3 regions of the Streptomyces sp. NPDC085932 genome follow, and region 2 is predicted to be linked to each of the others. Evidence: predicted binding sites of a transcription regulator. Region 2 holds the regulator's gene; each other region holds the start of a gene.
What was found. Region 2 encodes HrcA, which represses chaperone genes, less so after heat shock. Its sites were predicted from a motif close to TTNGCACTCNGNNNNNCNGAGTGCNAA; they were not measured.
Positions count from the first base shown of each region.

Region 1: groES (co-chaperone GroES) is a predicted target of HrcA. The motif match lies at 4,627-4,653, and genes of this name have one in related genera.
Region 3: groL (chaperonin GroEL) is a predicted target of HrcA. The motif match lies at 3,430-3,456, and genes of this name have one in related genera.

Region 1 covers NZ_JBITSJ010000003.1:589,865-596,808, reverse strand. The annotation lists gene ACIGAQ_RS18700 (YciI family protein) at 1-335, shown strand, start outside; gene ACIGAQ_RS18695 (RNA polymerase sigma factor) at 383-1,657, shown strand; gene ACIGAQ_RS18690 (methyltransferase domain-containing protein) at 1,661-2,821, opposite strand; gene ACIGAQ_RS18685 (polysaccharide deacetylase family protein) at 2,941-3,867, shown strand; gene ACIGAQ_RS18680 (polysaccharide deacetylase family protein) at 3,864-4,574, shown strand; gene groES (co-chaperone GroES) at 4,800-5,108, shown strand; gene groL (chaperonin GroEL) at 5,225-6,850, shown strand.
Region 2 covers NZ_JBITSJ010000002.1:535,894-542,837, reverse strand. The annotation lists gene ACIGAQ_RS11625 (S41 family peptidase) at 1-41, opposite strand, end outside; gene ACIGAQ_RS11620 (hypothetical protein) at 132-689, opposite strand; gene ACIGAQ_RS11615 (VOC family protein) at 739-1,131, opposite strand; gene ACIGAQ_RS11610 (16S rRNA (uracil(1498)-N(3))-methyltransferase) at 1,148-1,888, opposite strand; gene ACIGAQ_RS11605 (nitronate monooxygenase) at 1,885-2,973, opposite strand; gene dnaJ (molecular chaperone DnaJ) at 3,074-4,210, opposite strand; gene hrcA (heat-inducible transcriptional repressor HrcA) at 4,210-5,226, opposite strand; gene ACIGAQ_RS11590 (MBL fold metallo-hydrolase) at 5,398-6,129, shown strand; gene ACIGAQ_RS11585 (DUF3097 domain-containing protein) at 6,161-6,944, shown strand, end outside.
Region 3 covers NZ_JBITSJ010000007.1:425,635-432,578, reverse strand. The annotation lists gene ACIGAQ_RS32070 (glucosyl-3-phosphoglycerate synthase) at 1-649, opposite strand, end outside; SAM riboswitch class I at 805-960, shown strand; gene thrC (threonine synthase) at 979-2,265, shown strand; gene ACIGAQ_RS32060 (ubiquitin-like small modifier protein 1) at 2,350-2,625, shown strand; gene ACIGAQ_RS32055 (cold-shock protein) at 3,082-3,285, shown strand; gene groL (chaperonin GroEL) at 3,617-5,239, shown strand; gene ACIGAQ_RS32045 (NADH:flavin oxidoreductase) at 5,399-6,550, shown strand; gene ACIGAQ_RS32040 (carboxylesterase/lipase family protein) at 6,644-6,944, shown strand, end outside.

The DNA of each region.
Region 1 (6,944 bases), on a different contig from region 2:
TCCGCATCGACGAGAAGAACGCCCCCGCCGAGGGCCCGAGCCCCGAGCTGCAGGAGCGGATGGGCAAGCTCCTGGAGGAGATCACCAAGGCCGGGGTCATGCTCGACACCGCCGGGCTCACCCCGACCTCCGACGGCACCCGGGTGACCTGGGAGGGCGGCCGGCTGTCCGTCACCGACGGGCCGTTCACCGAGACCAAGGAGGTCATCGGCGGCTACTCGATCAGCCAGTGCAAGGACAAGGCCGAGGCCATCGAGTGGACCAAGCGGTTCCTGGCCACCCACGAGGACTACTGGACCATCACGGCGGAGGTCCGGCAGATCGCCGAGGGCTGACCGGCCCTGCTTGGCGGGGAGGTGCCCGGGGTGTCTGATGGTGGGTTGTGACACCGCAGCCCACCGCCGGACCCGGCACCTCCCGGACCGCCCAGGCGATCGAGACCGTCTTCCGCATGGAGTCGCCCCGGATCATCGCCGGCGTCACCCGGGTCGTCCGGGACGTCGGCATCGCCGAGGAACTCGCGCAGGACGCGCTGGTCGCCGCCCTGGAGCAGTGGCCGCGCGACGGCGTGCCCGACAACCCGGGCGCCTGGCTCATGGCCACCGCCCGCAACCGCGCCGTCGACCTGGTCCGCCGCCGGGAGAACTACGCGCGCAAGCTCGCCGAGATCGGCCGCGACCTGTCGGCCACCCCTCCCCCGGAGGAGCCCGCCGACCCCGACGACATCGACGACGACCTGCTCCGCCTGGTCTTCACCGCCTGCCACCCGGTGCTGTCCACCGAGGCCCGCACCGCCCTGACCCTGCGCCTGCTGGGCGGCCTGACCACGGCCGAGATCGCCCGCGCCTTCCTCGTCCCTGAGGCCACCGTGGCGCAGCGCATCGTCCGCGCCAAGCGCACCCTGGCCACGCGGAACATCGCCTTCGAGGTGCCCTACGGCCCCGACCGCGAGGCCCGGCTCGGCTCGGTCCTCGACGTCATCTACCTGATCTTCAACGAGGGGTACGCGGCCACGGCCGGCGACGACTGGCTCCGCCCGGGCCTGTGCGAGGACGCGCTGCGCCTGGCCCGGGTGCTCGGCGCGCTCATGCCGAAGGAGCCCGAGGTGCACGGCCTGACCGCGCTCCTGGAGTTCCAGGCGTCCCGTACGGCGGCCCGTACGGGGCCCTCCGGCGAACCGGTCCTCCTGAAGGACCAGAACCGCTCCCGCTGGAACCGCATGCTCATCGCCCGGGGCATCGACGCGCTCGGCAGGGCCGAGGCGGCCTCCTGCGGCGGCCCGGGGCCGTACACCCTCCAGGCCGCCATCGCCGCCTGCCACGCGCTCGCCCACACCTACGCGGAGACGGACTGGTCCCGGATCGCCACCCTCTACGGCCTGCTGGCCGCCCGCTCGCCGTCGCCGGTGGTGGAGCTGAACCGCGCGGTGGCCGTCTCGATGGCCACGGGCCCGGAGGCCGCCCTGCCTCTCGTCGACGCCCTGGCCGCGGACCCCGCCCTGCGCGACTACCACCTGCTGCCCAGCGTGCGCGGGGACCTGCTCGCCCGGCTCGGCCGCGCCGCCGAGGCCCGGGCGGAGTTCGAGCGGGCGGCCTCCCTCACGCGCAACGAACGGGAACGGACCCTGCTGCTGCGCCGGGCGGCGGAGCAGCCCTGAGCGTCAGGCGGGGTGCCCGATCAGCATCGCCGGCGCTCCCGCGACCCGGGTCAGGAACACCGTCGCCGCGTGCGGCCCCTGCGGCTTGACCTTCCGGCGCAGCTCCTCCGGCTCGACCGCCGAGCCCCGCTTCTTCACCGTGAGCGTGCCGACCCCGCGCTCCCGCAGCAGCGCCTTCAGCTTCTTGACGTTGAAGGGCAGGTGGTCGGTGATCTCGTAGGCGGTGGCGTACGGCGTCGGCCGCAGGGCGTCGGCGGTGACGTACGCGATGGTCGCGTCGAGCAGGCCGCCGCCGACCTCCTCGGCGACCTCCGCGACCAGGTGCGCCCGGATGACGGCGCCGTCGGGCTCGTAGAGGTAGCGGCCGGGCGGGCGGACGCCGGGGTCGGGCAGCCCGCGGGAGAGCAGGGTGCGCGGGCCCGGCAACAGGGTGGCCCGGACGGCGCCCGGCTCGGTGCCGAACCACAGCACGGCCTCCTTCACGTCCCCGCCGTCGGAGATCCACTCGGCCTCGGCCTGCTCGGGGACCGCCTCGTGCGGGATGCCCGGAGCGATCTTCAGCGCGGCGCGGGGGGCCCGCAGGGCGGCCGCGACCGCCCAGGACAGCGGCGGCGAGTAGGCCTCGGGGTCGAAGATCCGGCCCCGGCCGCCGCGCCGCGCGGGGTCGACGAAGACGGCGTCGAAGCCGGCCGTGTCCACGTCCGTGACGTCCGCCTCCCGGACCTCGATCAGATCCGCCAGCCCCAGCGCCTCGGCGTTCGCCCGCGCCGCCGCGACCGTCAGCGGGTCCCGGTCCACGGCCAGCACCCGGATCCCGGCCCGGGCCAGCGCGATCGCGTCACCGCCGATGCCGCAGCACAGGTCGGCCACCGAGGCCACGCCCGACCCGGCCAGGCGCCGGGCCCGGTGGGCCGCCACGCTCGCCCGGGTCGACTGCTCCACCCCGTTCGGCGTGAAGAACATCCGGCCCGCGTCCTCGGCGCCGAACTTCACCGTCGCCCGCTGCCGCAGCCGTGCCTGCCCGAGCGCCGCCGACACCAGCTCGGCGGGGTGCTCGCGGCGCAGCCGGGTCGCGACGGCCAGCTCCCGCGCCGGGTCGGTGTCGCGCACCTCGTCGAGGAGGGCGCGGCCTTCGGGAGTGAGGAGGAGGGCGAGGTCGTTCACCCGGTCATTGTCGGCCACGGACGTCCGGGGGGAGTCGTGTGGGCCAGTCGGTGGATGCCGGTCGCCGGGCCGCTGTGTCGGGGCGGGTTCGCGGAGACGGGCTGCGAGGATCCGGCACCATGCGAGCAGTCGTACAAAATGACAAAAGCCGGGCCTCGGGCGGTGCACGGATCGGCCTGGCCGTGCTCGCCCTCGCCGCCATCGCCTCGGGCTGTGCGCAGGGCGGCGCCAGCGACCAGGTCACCCCGGCCGGCGGGCAGCAGCCCCTCGACGCGCCGCCGGCCCGCGCCCTCGACTCCTACGCCTCCAAACTGCGCGCCGCGCACGCCGCCCGGGTCGCCGCCGCTCACCGCTGGGAGCTGAAACGGGTCCCGCTGCCCGCCCCGCCGCCCCCCGAGCGCAAGCCGAGGATCAAGACCCGCAAGGGCTTCCAGGTGGCCGGACACCGGGAGTCGAACCTGCCGCCCGTCTTCACCCGGATCCCCACCCGCGACAAGGTGGTCTTCCTCACCATCGACGACGGCGCCGAGAAGGACCGCACGTTCCTGCGGATGATGAGCGACCTGGACGTCCCCTACACCGCGTTCCTCAGCGGCTACCTCGTCAAGGACGATCCCCGCTACTTCAAGAAGATGCAGGCCAGGGGCGTGGTCCTGAACAACCACACCCTGCGCCACCGCTACATGCCGGGCCTGTCCTACCGCGCGCAGAAGCGCGAGATCTGCGGCATGCAGCGCTACATGGAAAAGCGCTTCGGCAAGCGCCCCGCCCTCTTCCGCCCGCCCTACGGCAGCTACAACCGGGCGACCCTGCGCGCCGCCAAGGCCTGCGGCATCACCCACGTCCCGCTGTGGAACGAGGAGGTCTTCGCCGACCGCTGGGAGTACCGCGAGGCGGACCGCGCCCTGCGCCCGGGCGACATCGTCCTCACCCACTTCCGGGGCCCCGCGGAGTGGAAGGGCACGATGCCGGACATGATCCGCCGCTTCCTGAACAAGGTCACGGCCGAGGGGTACGCGGTGGGGCGGCTGGAGGACTACCTGTGAGGCGGCCGGCCGCCGCGGCGCTCTGCGCGCTGCTGGCCCTGCTGGCCGGCTGCGCACAGCCGCCGGGGGAGCGGCCGGGCACCGCCGACGGACGCGCCCGGGACCAGGCCCCCGCCGCCCGGCGCCTGCCACCCGTCGTCGACCACGTCCCCACCCGCGACCCGGTCGTCTTCCTCACCTACGACGACGGCGCCGAACGCGACCCCCGCTTCGTCGCCCTCGTCCGCGAACGGCGCCTGCCGGTCAGCATGTTCCTCACCGACAGCGTCGTGGGGCCCGGCTACGGCCACTTCGCGCGGCTGCGCGCGGTCGGCGCGTCCCTGCAGAACCACACCCTCGACCACCCGGCCCTGCGCGGCCTGCCCTACGCCGGCCAGCGCGCCGAGATCTGCGGCCAGCAGCACAAGCTGCACGCCCGCTTCGGCATCCGCCCTCGCCTCTTCCGCCCGCCCTACGGCACCTACGACACCACGACCCTGCGCGCCGCCGCCGACTGCGGCATCGCGGCGGTCGTGCTGTGGCGGGCGTCCCTGGGCGCCGACGGCGAACTGACGTACACCCGCGGCGCGCCCGGGCTGCGCGCCGGTGACATCGTCTCGGTGCCGTCGGGGGACGCGTCCGCGACCCTGACGGAGCGGACGGTGCGGTTGCTGCGGGAGATCGACGGGAAGGGCCTGCGGGTGGGACGGCTGGAGGACCATCTGTAGGCGACCGGGGGCCCAGCGGAGAGAAGTCGCCTGGCCGACGCGCCGTCGGCAATTAGCAGTCCGCTTGACCGAGTGCTAATCGCGGTCATAGTCTCGGCTCTGGCACTCGACACAGGAGAGTGCCAACACAGCGACGGGCAGGTCCGGCACCCGCGACGACGGATCCACCTGGTCGCCACCTCAGACAGTTAACCCCGTGAGATCTCCGAAGGGGGAGGTCGGATCGTGACGACCACCAGCTCCAAGGTTGCCATCAAGCCGCTCGAGGACCGCATCGTGGTCCAGCCGCTCGACGCCGAGCAGACCACCGCCTCTGGCCTGGTCATCCCGGACACCGCCAAGGAGAAGCCCCAGGAGGGCGTCGTCCTGGCCGTGGGCCCGGGCCGCTTCGAGGACGGCAACCGTCTTCCGCTCGACGTCTCCGTCGGCGACGTCGTGCTCTACAGCAAGTACGGCGGCACCGAGGTGAAGTACAACGGCGAGGAGTACCTCGTCCTCTCGGCTCGCGACGTGCTCGCGATCATCGAGAAGTAATTCACCCGAAGCACCTTGCTTTGAACTGCGCCCCTGGCCCCCGCGATCGCCAATAAGCCGGGCGCCCGGGGCGCAGTTGTCGTTATCCCAATTTCCGGAAGAGGGCTCACGCTCCCATGGCGAAGATCCTGAAGTTCGACGAGGACGCCCGTCGCGCCCTCGAGCGCGGCGTCAACAAGCTTGCCGACACGGTCAAGGTGACGATCGGCCCCAAGGGCCGCAACGTCGTCATCGACAAGAAGTTCGGCGCCCCCACCATCACCAACGACGGTGTCACGATCGCCCGCGAGGTCGAGATCGAGGACCCGTACGAGAACCTCGGTGCCCAGCTGGTCAAGGAGGTGGCGACCAAGACCAACGACATCGCGGGTGACGGTACGACCACCGCGACCGTGCTCGCCCAGGCGCTCGTGCGCGAGGGCCTGAAGAACGTCGCCGCCGGTGCCTCCCCGGCCGCCCTGAAGAAGGGCATCGACGCCGCCGTCAAGGCCGTCTCCGACGACCTGCTCGCCTCGGCCCGCCCGATCGACGAGAAGTCCGACATCGCCGCCGTCGCCGCGCTGTCCGCCCAGGACCAGCAGGTCGGCGAGCTCATCGCCGAGGCGATGGACAAGGTCGGCAAGGACGGTGTCATCACCGTCGAGGAGTCCAACACCTTCGGTCTGGAGCTGGACTTCACCGAGGGCATGGCCTTCGACAAGGGCTACCTGTCGCCGTACTTCGTGACGGACCAGGAGCGCATGGAAGCCGTCCTGGACGACCCGTACATCCTCATCACGCAGGGCAAGATCTCCGCCATCGCGGACCTGCTGCCGCTGCTGGAGAAGGTCATCCAGGCCAACGCCTCCAAGCCGCTGCTGATCATCGCCGAGGACGTCGAGGGCGAGGCCCTGTCGACCCTGGTCGTGAACAAGATCCGCGGCACGTTCAACGCCGTCGCCGTGAAGGCCCCCGGCTTCGGCGACCGCCGCAAGGCGATGCTGCAGGACATGGCCGTCCTCACCGGCGCCACGGTCGTCTCCGAGGAGGTCGGCCTCAAGCTCGACCAGGTCGGTCTGGACGTCCTCGGCTCCGCCCGCCGCGTCACCGTCACCAAGGACGACACCACGATCGTCGACGGCGCCGGCAGCAAGGACGACGTGCAGGGCCGCGTCGCCCAGATCAAGGCCGAGATCGAGACCACGGACTCCGACTGGGACCGCGAGAAGCTCCAGGAGCGCCTCGCGAAGCTGGCCGGCGGCGTGTGCGTCATCCGCGTGGGTGCCGCCACCGAGGTCGAGCTCAAGGAGCGCAAGCACCGTCTGGAGGACGCCATCTCCGCGACCCGCGCCGCGGTCGAGGAGGGCATCGTCTCCGGTGGTGGCTCCGCCCTGGTCCACGCCGTCAAGGTCCTGGAGGGCAACCTCGACAAGACCGGCGACGAGGCCACCGGTGTCTCCGTGGTCCGCAAGGCCGCCGTCGAGCCGCTGCGCTGGATCGCCGAGAACGCCGGCCTGGAGGGCTACGTCATCGTCTCCAAGGTGGCCGAGCTCGACAAGGGCAGCGGCTACAACGCCGCCACCGGCGAGTACGGCGACCTGATCAAGGCCGGCGTCATCGACCCGGTCAAGGTCACCCGCTCCGCCCTGGAGAACGCCGCCTCCATCGCCTCCCTCCTCCTCACGACCGAGACCCTGGTCGTCGAGAAGAAGGAAGAGGAGGAGCCGGCCGCCGCGGGCCACGGCCACGGCCACGCCCACTGAGGCAGGACGGCTGAGGGCGGAATCCCGAGGACGGATGCCTGACGGCTGATGCCTGAGGACTGATGTCTGAGCGCTGATGTCCGAGGGCTGACGG
Region 2 (6,944 bases):
GGCGCGAGCCACACGTCGTCCTCGGCGGTGAAGGCGACCAGGTCGCCGTGCACGTGCGGGAAGCGGAGGTAAGCAGGCGATGTCACCTGATCACCCTATGCAGCGAGGGCGCCGCGCGGAACGGGTTCGGATCACTTGCCCTCGACAGGGCGGCAGTCCGGGTACCGGTCGCACCAGATGGTCTGGGTGACGGTCACCGTGACGGTGGGCCCCGGCCGGTCGTTCGTGGGTCCGCCGCCGACGGGGGACGGGCTGGTGGCGTCGCAGTCGCCGAGCCCGTCGACCTGGAACCACACCTTGCCGTCGACCTTGGCGGTGATGTTCCCGCGCACACAGGCCCCGTCCACCGCGTGGGTGACCTTGCCGTCGACGGTGATGTCCTTGCCGTCGTCGGTCTCGCCCTCGCAGTCGACGGTCGCGACGGTGTTCTCGCTCGCCGAGGGCGACGCCTTCGTGTTCCGGCCGCTGTCGCCGTAGGAGGCGGTGCAGCTGAGCCAGCGCACGCCCGCCTTCTGACGGTCGAGTTCCCGGGTCACGGTCTCGTCCGTGGTGTACGCGACGGCCGCGGTACTGATGCCGCCGCCCGGCTCGCAGGCGACGGCGCCGCCCACGGCGACGACCGCGAACACCGCTGCCCCGGCCGCCCGCCGCCCGCGCGGCCCCCGCCGAAACCTCCTCGAAGCCCCCATGAAGGGCAGCCTGCCATCGACGGGGGCGGCGCGGTAGGGCGCAAAGGCGTCAACCGCGCAGCAGCAGCCACTCCTGGAGCTCCACCAAGTTGCCCTCGGGGTCCTTGAGATGGGCGACCCGCATCCGGTCCGTCAGGGGCGCCGGCCCGTGCAGGACCGTGGCGCCGCGCAGCGTGATCTCCTCGCAGTACGCGTCCAGCGCGTCCACCCGCAGCACCACCAGGGACCGGTGCCCGGTGGCCGCGTCCCCCACCTCGTCGAGCACCTCGGCCATCATCGACCGGTCCTGCAGCGCGATCCCGGCGGAGCCGACCGCGGGGCTGAACTTCTCGTACGGGCCCTCACTGGCGCCCGACTGCGGCTTGAGGCCGAGGACGTCGCCGTAGAAGCGGTAACACGCGGCGAAGTCGGTGACGAGCAGGCGTACTTGGGCGAGTTCCACGGTGCCTCCAGGGGGTTCAGGACCAGCGGCCGGTACGCGCCAGGAGGACGGCCGCGGCCGCCGTCCCGGCAGTCGATGTGCGCAGCACGCTGCGCCCGAGGCGGTACGCCCCGGCCCCCGCCTCCTCGAACAGCGCCAGTTCCTCCGGCGCCACGCCCCCCTCGGGCCCCACGACCAGGACGATCTCACCGGCGGCCGGCAACTCGGCCGTGGCCAGCGGGACGTCGCCGCTCTCGTGGAGCACCGCGGCGAAGTCGGCCTCGCGCAGCAGCGCGGCGACCTGCTGGGTCGTGGCCGCGTCGGCGACCTCCGGGAAGCGCACCCGGCGCGACTGCTTGCCGGCCTCCCGCGCGGTGGCCCGCCACTTGGCGAGCGCCTTCGCCCCGCGCTCGCCCTTCCACTGCGTGATGCAGCGGGCCGCGGCCCACGGCACGACGGCGTCGACGCCGACCTCGGTCATGGTCTCGACGGCCAGCTCCCCGCGGTCGCCCTTGGGCAGCGCCTGCACGACGGTCACCCGCGGCTGCTCCGGGGACTCCTCGCCGACCGAGTCCAGCTGGACGATCAGCCGGTCCTTGCCCTCGGTGCCGAGCACCACGCAGTCCGCCCAGCGCCCGGCCCCGTCGGTGAGGATCACGTCCTCCCCGGGCCGCAGCCGCTTCACGGACACGGCGTGCCGCCCTTCCGGCCCGTCCAGGACGTACCGTCCGCCGCGGCCCGCGTCGAAGTGCTCGACGACGAACACCGGCGCGGTCATCGCACGCCTCCGCCCGCGACGCCCCCGCCCGACAACGCTGTCCTGGCGGCGGCGAGTTCGGCGGCCAGGACCTCCGTCAGCTGTCCGGCGGGCAGTTCCCGGGCCATCCGGTGGCCCTGCCCGGCCCACAGCGCCATGCCCTGCGCGTCCCCGGCCTTGGCGGCGGCCTTGCGCAGCGGCGAGGTGAGGTGGTGGATCTCGGGGTAGGCGGCGGGCGCGTACGGGCCGTGCTCGCGCAGGAAGCGGTTGACGAGCCCGCGCGCCGGGCGGCCCGAGAAGGCCCGGGTCAACTCGGTCCGCACGAACAGCGGGTTGGTCAGCGCCTGCTTGTGCAGGGCGTGCGCGCCGGACTCGTGCGTGGCGAGGAAGGCCGTGCCCAGCTGGGCCGCGTGGGCACCGGCCGCGAGGACCGCGGCGATCTGGCCGCCGCGCATGATGCCGCCGGCGGCGACGATCGGGATGCCGACGGCCTCCCGGACCTGCGCGACCAGGGTCAGCAGGCCGAGGCCGGAGCCGTCCGTCTCGGGGACGTCCCGGTGGGTGCCCTGGTGGCCGCCCGCCTCGACGCCCTGCGCGATCACGGCGTCCGCGCCGGCCCGCTCGACGGCCCGGGCCTCGTCGGGGGTGGTGGCGGTGGCCAGGACGAAGGTGCCGACCCGGTGCAGGGCGTCGACCACCTCGCGGTGCGGCACGCCGAAGTGGAACGACACCACCGGGACGGGGTTGTCGCGGAGCACCGCGAGTTTGGTCTCGTAGCCGTCGTCCCGGCCGCTCTCCGGGTCGCCGAGCTCGGCCTCGTACCAGGTGGCCTCGCCGGACAGCTGGTGGGCGTAGACGTCGACGGCGGCGGGGTCGGCGTACTCCGGCTGCGGCATGAAGAGGTTGACCCCGAAGGGCCGGCCGGTGAGGCTCCTCAGCTGCTTGATCTCCTGGTACATCCCGTCGGCGGTCTTGTACCCGGCGGCGAGGAACCCGAGCCCGCCCGCTTCGCACACGGCGGCGGCGAGCTTCGGCACGGAGACGCCGCCCGCCATGGGGGCCTGCACGATCGGGAGCGGGAAGAGATCGGTCAGTGCGGAGGACATGACCGCATGTTGTCACGTCCTCCGGACAACTCCGAATCCGGCCTGCCGTGTGGCATAGACCAGAGGAACTACCGCTTCCGCACCCCTGCCGGCCCTCGCGTCAGCGGCCGTTGAAGGCGTCCTTCAGCCGCGAGAACAGCCCCTGCTGACCCGGCTGGAACTGGCCCGTCGGCCGTTCCTCGCCGCGCAGCTTGGACAGTTCCCGCAGGAGGCGCTCCTGCTCGGGGTCGAGCTTGGTCGGGGTCTGGACCTCGACGTGCACGATGAGGTCGCCGCGTCCGCCGCCGCGCAGGTGCGTGACGCCCCGGCCGTGCAGCGGGATCGACTGGCCGGACTGGGTGCCCGGTCGGATGTCGACCTCCTCCATGCCGTCGAGCGTCTCCAGCGGCACCTTCGTGCCGAGGGCGGCCGCCGTCATCGGCAGCGTGACCGTGCAGTGCAGGTCGTCGCCGCGGCGCTGGAACTGCGCGTGCGGCAGCTCGTGGATCTCGACGTAGAGGTCGCCCGCGGGACCGCCGCCGGGCCCGACCTCGCCCTCGCCGGCGAGCTGGATGCGCGTGCCGTTGTCCACACCGGCCGGGATCTTGACCGTGAGGGTGCGGCGCGAGCGCACCCGGCCGTCGCCCGCGCACTCGGGGCACGGCGTCGGGACGACCGTGCCGAAGCCCTGGCACTGCGGGCACGGGCGGGACGTCATGACCTGGCCCAGGAAGGACCGGGTCACCTGTGACACCTCACCGCGGCCGCGGCACATGTCGCACGTCTGCGCGGAGGTGCCCGGGGCGGCGCCCTCGCCGTTGCAGGTGTTGCAGACGACGGCGGTGTCGACCTGGATGTCCTTCGTCGTGCCGAAGGCCGCCTCGTCGAGCTCCACCTCGATGCGGATCATGGCGTCCTGGCCGCGGCGGGTGCGCGAGCGCGGTCCGCGCTGCGACGCCGTACCGAAGAACGCGTCCATGATGTCCGAGAAGTTCCCGAAGCCGCCGGCTCCGAAGCCGCCCGCGCCGGCGCCGCCGGACTGCGAGAGCGGGTCGCCGCCGAGGTCGTAGACCTGCTTCTTCTGCGGGTCCGACAGCACCTCGTAGGCGGCGTTGATCTCCTTGAACCGCTCCTGGGTCTTCGGATCGGGGTTGACGTCCGGGTGCAGCTCGCGGGCGAGCCGCCGGAAGGCCTTCTTGATCTCTTCCTGCGACGCGTCGCGGCGCACGCCGAGTACGGCGTAGTAGTCCGTGGCCACTACGACTCCGCCAGGATCTGTCCGACGTACCGTGCCACTGCGCGTACCGCTCCCATCGTTCCCGGGTAGTCCATGCGGGTCGGTCCGACCACGCCGAGCTTGGCGACTGCCTCGCCGCCCGAACCGTAGCCGACCGACACGACGGACGTGGAGTTGAGTCCTTCGTGGGCGTTCTCGTGACCGATACGGACGGTCACGCCCGGATCCTTCGCCTCGCCGAGCAGCTTGAGGAGCACGACCTGCTCCTCCAGCGCCTCCAGCACCGGCCGGATCGTGAGGGGGAAGTCATGACCGAAGCGGGTCAGATTGGCGGTGCCGCCGATCATCAGCCGCTCCTCGTTCTCCTCGACGAGCGTCTCCAGGAGTGTGGAGAGCACCGTGGAGACCGTACCCCGGTCCTCGTGCTCGAAAGCCTCCGGGAGATCCTCCACCAGACTCGGCACATCCGCGAAACGGCGGTTCGCCACCCGGCTGTTGAGGCGCGCACGCAGATCCGCGAGCGAGGCCTCGCCGAAGGGCGCCGGGCAGTCGACGACCCGCTGCTCGACCCGCCCGGTGTCCGTGATCAGCACGAGCATCACCCGCGCGGGCGCCAGGGAGAGCAGCTCCACGTGCCGCACGGTGGACCGGGTCAGCGACGGGTACTGCACGACGGCGACCTGGCGCGTGAGCTGCGCGAGCAGCCGCACCGTGCGCGCCACGACGTCGTCGAGGTCGACGGCGCCCTCCAGGAAGTTCTGGATCGCGCGCCGCTCGGGAGCCGTCATGGGCTTGACGCCGGCGAGCTTGTCGACGAACAGGCGGTAGCCCTTGTCGGTGGGGATGCGCCCGGCACTGGTGTGCGGCTGGGCGATGTATCCCTCGTCCTCCAGGGCCGCCATGTCGTTGCGCACGGTCGCCGGGGAGACTCCGAGGTTGTGCCGCTCGGTGAGGGCCTTGGAGCCGACCGGCTCCTCGGTGCCGACGTAGTCCTGGACGATGGCGCGCAGCACCTGAAGCCTGCGTTCACTGAGCACCGCGCACACCTCCAGAAGTCGTCCGCCCGTTGCCTGCCACTCGCGGCCTGGCACTCTGCGCGTGCGAGTGCCAACGTTCCCCGGCCCAGTGTACGGCGGTGGGGTACGCCTCCGGCAAGGCTGGTCGTGCGGCGTCGTGCCCCGGGCGGGGCGCACCGCTAGCGTCGCGGTATGACGGTGACTTGGGAAGAGGCCGGGTGGGAGCGCCTGGCCGCCGGGGTGGGCCGGTGCCGGCTGCCGGTGTGGGACTGCACGGCGGGACTGGTCGCCGGCGAGGGGGCGGTCCTCGTGATCGACGCCGGGTCGAGCCCGGCCGAGGGCGCGCGGGTGCGTGCGCAGGCGCGGGCGCTCACCGGTCGCCGTGTGACACATCTCGCGCTGACCCATCCCCACTTCGACCATGTCTTCGGGGCGGCCGCGTTCGAGGACGCGGAGACGTTCGGGGCGGTCGGCGTGGACGCGGTGCTGAGCCGAGCGCGGGACCGCGAGGAGCTGTGCGCGGACGCGGTGCGCAACGGCCTGGCGGAGACCGTGGCGCGCGAGTCGGCGGACCGGCTGGTCCCGCCCCGCCACCTGGTCTCCGGCGAGTGGACGCTCGACCTGGGCGGCGGCTGCCAGGTGCTGCTGGCGAACGTGGGTCCGGGGCACACCGCGCACGACCTGGCGGTGCTGGTGCCGGGCGATCCGGAGGTGGTGTTCTGCGGCGACCTGGTCGAGGAGTCGGGCGAGCCCCAGGCCGGCCCGGACGCGGTGCCGTCGCAGTGGCCGGCCGCGCTGGACCGGCTGCTCGCCCTGGGCGGCGAGGACGCGCTGTACGTGCCCGGTCACGGAGCGGTGGTGGACGCGGCGTTCGTCCGGGCCCAACGGGACGCGCTGGCGGCGCGTTTCGGCGTGTCGTCGTGACCGTCCGGCGGCTTTCCCTATCGTCATGCGAATGCGCCAGTACTCGACCGATCTGACCCCGCCGTGGAAGAAGCCGAAGCCGGTCCCCGAGGTCCCGGCGGAACCGGGCCTGGTGGTCGAGGAGCCCGGCACCGGCTTCTGCGGGGCGGTCGTCCGCTGCGAGGCGGGCACGGTGACGCTGGAGGACCGCTTCGGCAAGCACCGCGTGTTCCCGATGGAGCCGCGCGGCTTCCTCCTGGAGGGCAGGGTGGTGACACTGGTCCGCCCCTCGCCGGGCGCCCCGGCGCGGCCCACGCGCACGGCCTCCGGCTCGGTGGCCGTCCCCGGCGCACGCGCGCGCGTGGCCCGGGCCGGCCGCATCTACGTCGAGGGCCGGCACGACGCCGAGCTGGTCGAGAAGGTGTGGGGCGACGACCTGCGCATCGAGGGCGTGGTGGTGGAGTACCTGGAGGGCGTCGACGACCTGCCGTCGATCGTCGAGTCCTTCGCCCCCGGCCCGGACGCGCGCCTCGGCGTCCTGGTCGACCACCTCGTGCCGGGCTCCAAGGAGTGGCACATCGCGCAGTCGGTGACGAGCGAGCACGCGCTGGTGGTGGGCCACCCGTACATCGACATCTGGGAGGCGGTGAAGCCGTCGTCCCTCGGCATCGGGTCCTGGCCCCGGGTCCCGCGGGGCCAGGACTGGAAGACGGGCGTGTGCCGTGCCCTGGGCTGGCCGCAGAACACGGGCGCGGCCTGGCAGCGGATCCTGTCGGGGGTCCACTCGTACAAGGACCTGGAGCCGGAGCTGCTGGGCCGGGTGGAGGAACTGATCG
Region 3 (6,944 bases), on a different contig from region 2:
CCCCGTAGCCGACGGGGAACGGCAGCTGTTCGAGGAGCGAGCGGCGGGCCGCGTACTCCCCGCCCAGCGGCTGCACGAACCCGGCCAGCTGCGGCCAGTGCATGTTGAGCAGCGGGCGCGCCATCAGCTCCGTGACCCGGCCGCCCTGCCCGGCGGCACCGCCCAGGGGCCGGTCGTACATGCCCTTGACCAGGTGCACGTCCGGGTCGGTCAGCAGCGGGCCGACGATCCCCGAGACGAAGTCGGACGAGAAGTCCCGCAGGTCCGCGTCGATGAAGCAGACGATGTCGCCGCGCGTGACGAGCAGCGAGCGCCACAGCACCTCGCCCTTGCCGCGCACGGCCGGGACGCGCGGGAGTATCGCGTCGCGGTGCGCCACCGTCGCGCCCGCCGCGGCGGCCACCTGGGCGGTGCGGTCGGTCGATCCCGAGTCCACGACGACGAGCTCGTCGACGAGCGGGACCTGGAGCATCAGGTCGTGCCGGATGACGGAGGCGATGTCGCCGACCGTCTCCTCCTCGTTCAGCGCGGGCAGCACCACACTGACCGTGCGGCCCGTGCGCTGCTTGGCTGCCATGATCCGGTGGAGCGGGCGTTCGTTCGCGGACCAGGAACGGGTGCTCAGCCAGCGCTCGACTTCTTCCAGCACCGTGGCGGCTCCTTAGCGTTCTCTCGGCGGGACGGAATGTGACGCGTCTCGCGGTTCGGACGACTATCTCAACTGTCCTGGTCGTCGGTTACAGTCTTGAACAACGCGGGTGACCATCGCATGTCCGGGGTCGGCCGTCGTTCACAACCACATACAGCTCATCCAGAGGGGCAGAGGGAAACGGCCCGATGAAGCCCCGGCAACCCTCCAGTCGGTTCTCGTAGGTCACTGGCGACCACAGCGCGAGGCTCCCGGCTAGGGAAGGTGCCAAATCCGTCTCACGGCGAGATGCGTCGTGAGGAAGATGAGGAGAAAGGGCCTCGCCTCACATGGCTGTGCAGACTGTTGCAAGCACCACGAACTCCACCGTAGACCTCGGCCCGGCCGCCGCCCTGAGCTGCCGCGAGTGCGGTCACCGCGTGCCCCTCGGCCCGGTCTTCGCCTGCGAGGAGTGTTTCGGCCCGCTGGAGATCGCCTACGACTTCTCGGCCTACGACACCGAGGAGCTGCGCAAGAAGATCGAAGCGGGCCCCGCGAACATCTGGCGTTACGCCCCCCTGCTGCCGGTCCCGGCCGACGTGGCGGACAAGCCGAACCTCAACCCGGGCTGGACCAAGCTCGTCCAGGCCGACAACCTCGCGCGCGAGCTGGGCGTCGACGCCGGCAAGCTCTTCGTCAAGGACGACTCCGGCAACCCGACGCACTCCTTCAAGGACCGCGTCGTCGCGCAGGCCCTGGAGGCCGCCCGCGCCTTCGGTTTCACCACCCTCTCCTGCTCCTCCACCGGCAACCTGGCCGGTGCGGTGGGTGCCGCAGCGGCCCGCGCCGGCTTCCGCTCCTGCGTGTTCATCCCGCACGACCTGGAGCAGGGCAAGGTCGTCATGGCCGCGGTCTACGGCGGCGAGCTCGTCGGCATCGAGGGCAACTACGACGACGTGAACCGCTTCTGCTCCGAGCTGATCGGCGACCCGGCCGGCGAGGGCTGGGGCTTCGTCAACGTCAACCTGCGGCCGTACTACGCCGAGGGCTCCAAGACGCTGGCGTACGAGATCTGCGAGCAGCTCGGCTGGCGGCTGCCCGACCAGATCGTGGTGCCGATCGCCTCCGGCTCGCAGCTCACGAAGATCGACAAGGGGCTCCAGGAGCTGATCAAGCTCGGGCTCGTCGAGGACAGGCCCTACAAGATCTTCGGCGCGCAGGCGCTCGGCTGCTCGCCGGTGTCGACGGCGTTCAAGGCCGGGCACGACGTGGTGCGGCCGCAGAAGCCGGACACGATCGCCAAGTCGCTGGCGATCGGCAACCCGGCGGACGGGCCGTACGTGCTGGACATCGCGCGGCGCACGGGCGGTGCGGTGGAGGACGTGACGGACGAGCAGGTCGTCGACGCGATCAAGGTCCTTGCCAGGACCGAGGGGATCTTCGCGGAGACCGCCGGTGGGGTGACCGTGGGTGTCACCAGGAAGCTGATCGAGGGCGGGCTGCTGGATCCGTCGAAGACGACTGTGGTGCTCAACACCGGGGACGGTCTGAAGACGCTGGACGCGGTGGCGGGCACGGGGCTCACGGCGACCATTCGGCCCAGCCTGGAGTCGTTCCGCGAGGCCGGGCTCGTCTGATCGTTGCCATCTGCGGGCCGGTGGGGGTTGTTCGCGCAGTTCCCCGCGCCCCTGGGTTCGTCACCAACCGGAGGTTTTGAAGTCATGAGCGTCACCGTTCGCATCCCCACCATCCTGCGCACCTACACCGGCGGGCAGGCCGAGGTCGCCGCCGAGGGGGCGACCCTGGGCGAGGTCATCGCCGATCTGGAGAAGAACCACACCGGGATCGCCGCGCGCGTGCTGGACGACCAGGGGAAGCTGCGCCGGTTCGTCAACGTGTACGTGAACGACGACGACGTGCGGTTCGAGCAGGGGCTGGAGACGGCCACCCCGGACGGTGCCGGCGTGTCGATCATCCCGGCCGTCGCCGGGGGCTGAGCCCGTCCCGACCGGTCGACCGGCTTGATTGTTACCTGGAGTAATGCCGGTCACGGAGAGTTCATCGAATTGCCCCCACCGTGAGAGAAGCGGAGGGGGCAATTCTGTGTGATTGAGCGCGGTACAGTTGGGGAACGCGATCCCGATCCCCTGATCGGAACCCTGAATTCCTGCCGCGAGCCCGACAAGATGTAGCCAAAGTGTGCTTGTCTTTCGCGGCTTTTGCGCATTTTGTGTGGCCCGACTTGCCCTGAATTCGGGCGAATTCTCCCCACATTCCGGACCCTGCGCGTCCAGAATTCTCGTCCGATTGACCTGTTGCAGACGGCAGTTGGACAGATACATTCAGCCGCGGTCGACGCGTTCCGGCGCACGCCCCCAACCGTGGGGGGTGAGGTCTGACCCGGGTCCGCGAAGTGTGGATCTGTGCAAGGGCCAGTAATAGGGGAGTTAGGCATGGCTCAGGGCACCGTCAAGTGGTTCAACGCGGAGAAGGGGTACGGCTTCATCGCGGTCGACGGTGGTGCGGATGTTTTCGTCCACTACAGCGCGATCCAGATGGACGGCTACCGCACCCTGGAAGAGGGCCAGCGGGTCGAGTTCGAGATCTCGCAGGGCCAGAAGGGCCCGCAGGCCGACATGGTTCGCGTCACCGCCTGAACGCGCACCACGACCAACGCGCAAGCGACCGGTCTTCTCAGAAGGGCTCGCATCCCCCGGGATGCGGGCCCTTCGGCCTGTTCGCAGGGGGTGCCGGGGGGTGTTCGCGGGTGGCTGACGCACCGGCCCGATCCCGGGGAGGCGCTTGCACTCGCCATGCCCGAGTGCTAATCATTGCGTTAGCACTCTGAAGGTGAGAGTGACAACGTAAGGACCGGGTCGGTGAGGCCACGGACCAGGTGGGGCAAGGAACCACCGGTCGGGGGCCGTCCGTCGCGGGCGCGGGCGCGGTCCGAAGTAATCACCCCCAGTCCTGGAGGGACCACTTCACATGGCCAAGATCATCGCGTTCGACGAGGAGGCGCGGCGCGGCCTCGAGCGCGGCATGAACCAGCTCGCGGACGCCGTGAAGGTGACGCTCGGCCCCAAGGGCCGCAACGTCGTCCTCGAGAAGAAGTGGGGCGCGCCCACGATCACCAACGATGGTGTCTCCATCGCCAAGGAGATCGAGCTCGAGGACCCGTACGAGAAGATCGGCGCCGAGCTGGTCAAGGAAGTCGCCAAGAAGACGGACGACGTCGCCGGTGACGGTACGACCACGGCGACCGTCCTCGCCCAGGCCCTGGTGCGCGAGGGTCTGCGCAACGTGGCCGCCGGTGCCAACCCGATGGCCCTCAAGCGCGGTATCGAGAAGGCCGTCGAGGCCGTCTCCGCCGCCCTGCTGGAGCAGGCGAAGGACGTCGAGACCAAGGAGCAGATCGCCTCCACGGCCTCCATCTCCGCCGCCGACACCCAGATCGGCGAGCTCATCGCCGAGGCCATGGACAAGGTCGGCAAGGAAGGCGTCATCACCGTCGAGGAGTCCCAGACCTTCGGTCTGGAGCTGGAGCTCACCGAGGGTATGCGCTTCGACAAGGGCTACATCTCGGCGTACTTCGCCACCGACATGGAGCGTATGGAGGCCGTCCTCGACGACCCGTACATCCTGATCGCCAACTCCAAGATCTCCAACGTCAAGGACCTGCTCCCGCTCCTGGAGAAGGTCATGCAGTCGGGCAAGCCGCTGCTGATCATCGCCGAGGACGTCGAGGGCGAGGCCCTGTCGACCCTGGTCGTCAACAAGATCCGCGGCACCTTCAAGTCCGTCGCCGTCAAGGCCCCGGGCTTCGGCGACCGCCGCAAGGCGATGCTGCAGGACATCGGCATCCTCACCGGCGGCGAGGTGATCTCCGAGGAGGTCGGCCTCAAGCTGGAGAACGCCACGCTCGACCTGCTGGGCAAGGCCCGCAAGGTCGTCATCACCAAGGACGAGACCACCATCGTCGACGGTGCCGGCTCCGCCGACCAGGTCCAGGGTCGCGTGAACCAGATCCGCGCCGAGATCGAGAACAGCGACTCGGACTACGACCGCGAGAAGCTGCAGGAGCGCCTGGCGAAGCTCGCCGGCGGTGTCGCGGTCATCAAGGCCGGTGCCGCCACCGAGGTGGAGCTCAAGGAGCGCAAGCACCGCATCGAGGACGCCGTGCGCAACGCCAAGGCGGCCGTCGAGGAGGGCATCGTCGCCGGTGGTGGCGTGGCCCTGCTGCAGGCCTCCCAGGTCTTCGAGAAGCTGGAGCTCGACGGTGACGAGGCGACCGGCGCCAACGCCGTGAAGCTCGCGCTGGAGGCCCCGCTGAAGCAGATCGCCGTCAACGGTGGTCTCGAGGGCGGCGTCGTCGTGGAGAAGGTCCGCAACCTTCAGGTCGGCCACGGCCTGAACGCCGCGACCGGCGAGTACGTCGACATGATCGCCGAGGGCATCATCGACCCGGCGAAGGTGACGCGTTCCGCGCTGCAGAACGCCGCCTCCATCGCCGCGCTGTTCCTCACCACCGAGGCCGTCATCGCCGACAAGCCGGAGAAGGCCGCCGCGCCGGCCGGCGGCGGCATGCCGGGCGGTGACATGGACTTCTGATCGACTGAGTCGGTCAACGTCCTTTCGGAGGGCGGCACTTCCTGCTCCGGCAGGGGGTGCCGCCCTTCGGCGTGTGCGGGATCACAGGGGGCACGGGATGGCGGCGGCGGGCCGCATGGTTGAACCTGGGGTCCGATGCACGTGCACATACTGCCTGGTATGAGCATACTGTCCGGTATCCGAAGGAGCCCCCACGTGACCGTCGCCTCCCGTGCCGCCGAAATCCTGTCCCGGCCCGTCACCCTGGGCGGTCTGACCGTCCCCAACCGGATCGTGATGGCGCCCATGACGCGCATGTTCTCCCCGGGCGGCGTGCCCGGCGAGGACGTCGTCTCCTACTACGCGCGCCGCGCCGCCGCCGGAGTCGGGCTGATCGTCACCGAGGGCACCTACGTCGGGCACGAGTCGGCCGGGCAGAGCGACCGCGTGCCGCGGTTCCACGGCGAGGAGCAGCTGGCGGGCTGGGCGAAGGTCGCCGAGGCGGTGCATGCCGCGGGCGGCAGGATCGTGCCCCAGCTGTGGCACATCGGCATGGTCCGCAAGCAGGGCGAGCCGCCCGTCGCGGACGCCCCCGCCGTCGGCCCCTCCGGGCTGCGCATCGGCGCCGACGAGCCCACCGGCAAGGCCATGACGCAGGCCGACATCGACGCCGTCGTCGGTGCCTTCGCCGAGGCCGCCGCGGCCGCCGAGCGCATCGGCTTCGACGGTGTGGAGCTGCACGGCGCCCACGGCTACCTGCTCGACCAGTTCCTGTGGCAGGGCACCAACCGCCGCACCGACGCCTACGGCGGCGACCGGGTGGCCCGCACCAGGTTCGCGGCGGAGATCGTCGCGGCCGTCCGCGAGAGCGTCTCGCCCGGCTTCCCCGTCATCTTCCGCTACTCGCAGTGGAAGCAGGACGTCTACGGCGCCCGCCTCGCCGAGACCCCGGAGGAGCTGGAGTCCATCCTCACCCCGCTGGCCGCCGCCGGAGTCGACGCCTTCCACGCCTCCACGCGCCGCTACTGGCTGCCCGAGTTCGACGACTCGGACCTGAACCTCGCCGGCTGGACCAAGAAGCTCACCGGCAAGCCCGCCATCACCGTCGGCTCCGTCGGCCTCGACGGCGACTTCGTCAAGGCCTTCCAGGGCCAGGGCGCCGAGCTGGGCGACCTCGACAACCTCCTGGACCGCTTCGAGCGCGACGAGTTCGACCTGGTCGCCGTCGGCCGCGCCCTGCTCCAGGACCCGCAGTGGGCCGAGAAGGTCCTCGCCGGCCGCTTCGACGAGCTGGCGCCGTACGACGCGGCGTCGCTGAAGACCCTCAGCTGACACGGAGGTCCGCCCACGGGTGCCTGGATCCGGTTGCCTCGGTCAAGGACACTGGCCGAGCGCCTGATCACCGGCATCCGTGAGGAGACCCAGATGACGACGACCGAGCCCCGCCCGCCCGCGGACGGCCCCTGCGAGCAGCCCGGACCGGTGGTGCGCACCACCGCCGGTGCGGTGCGCGGACGCCGCGAGGAGGGGCTCGCGGTCTTCCGCGGCATACCCTTCGCCGCACCGCCGGTGGGCGAGGCCCGCTTCCGGGCGCCGCGCCCCGCCCTGCCCTGGGACGGCGTACGGGAGGCGTACGCCTTCGGCCCGCCGCCCCCGCAGGACCTCGGCCTGATGGGCGGCCCGAACCTGTTCCACGTCCCCCAGGGCGACGACTGGCTCACGGTCA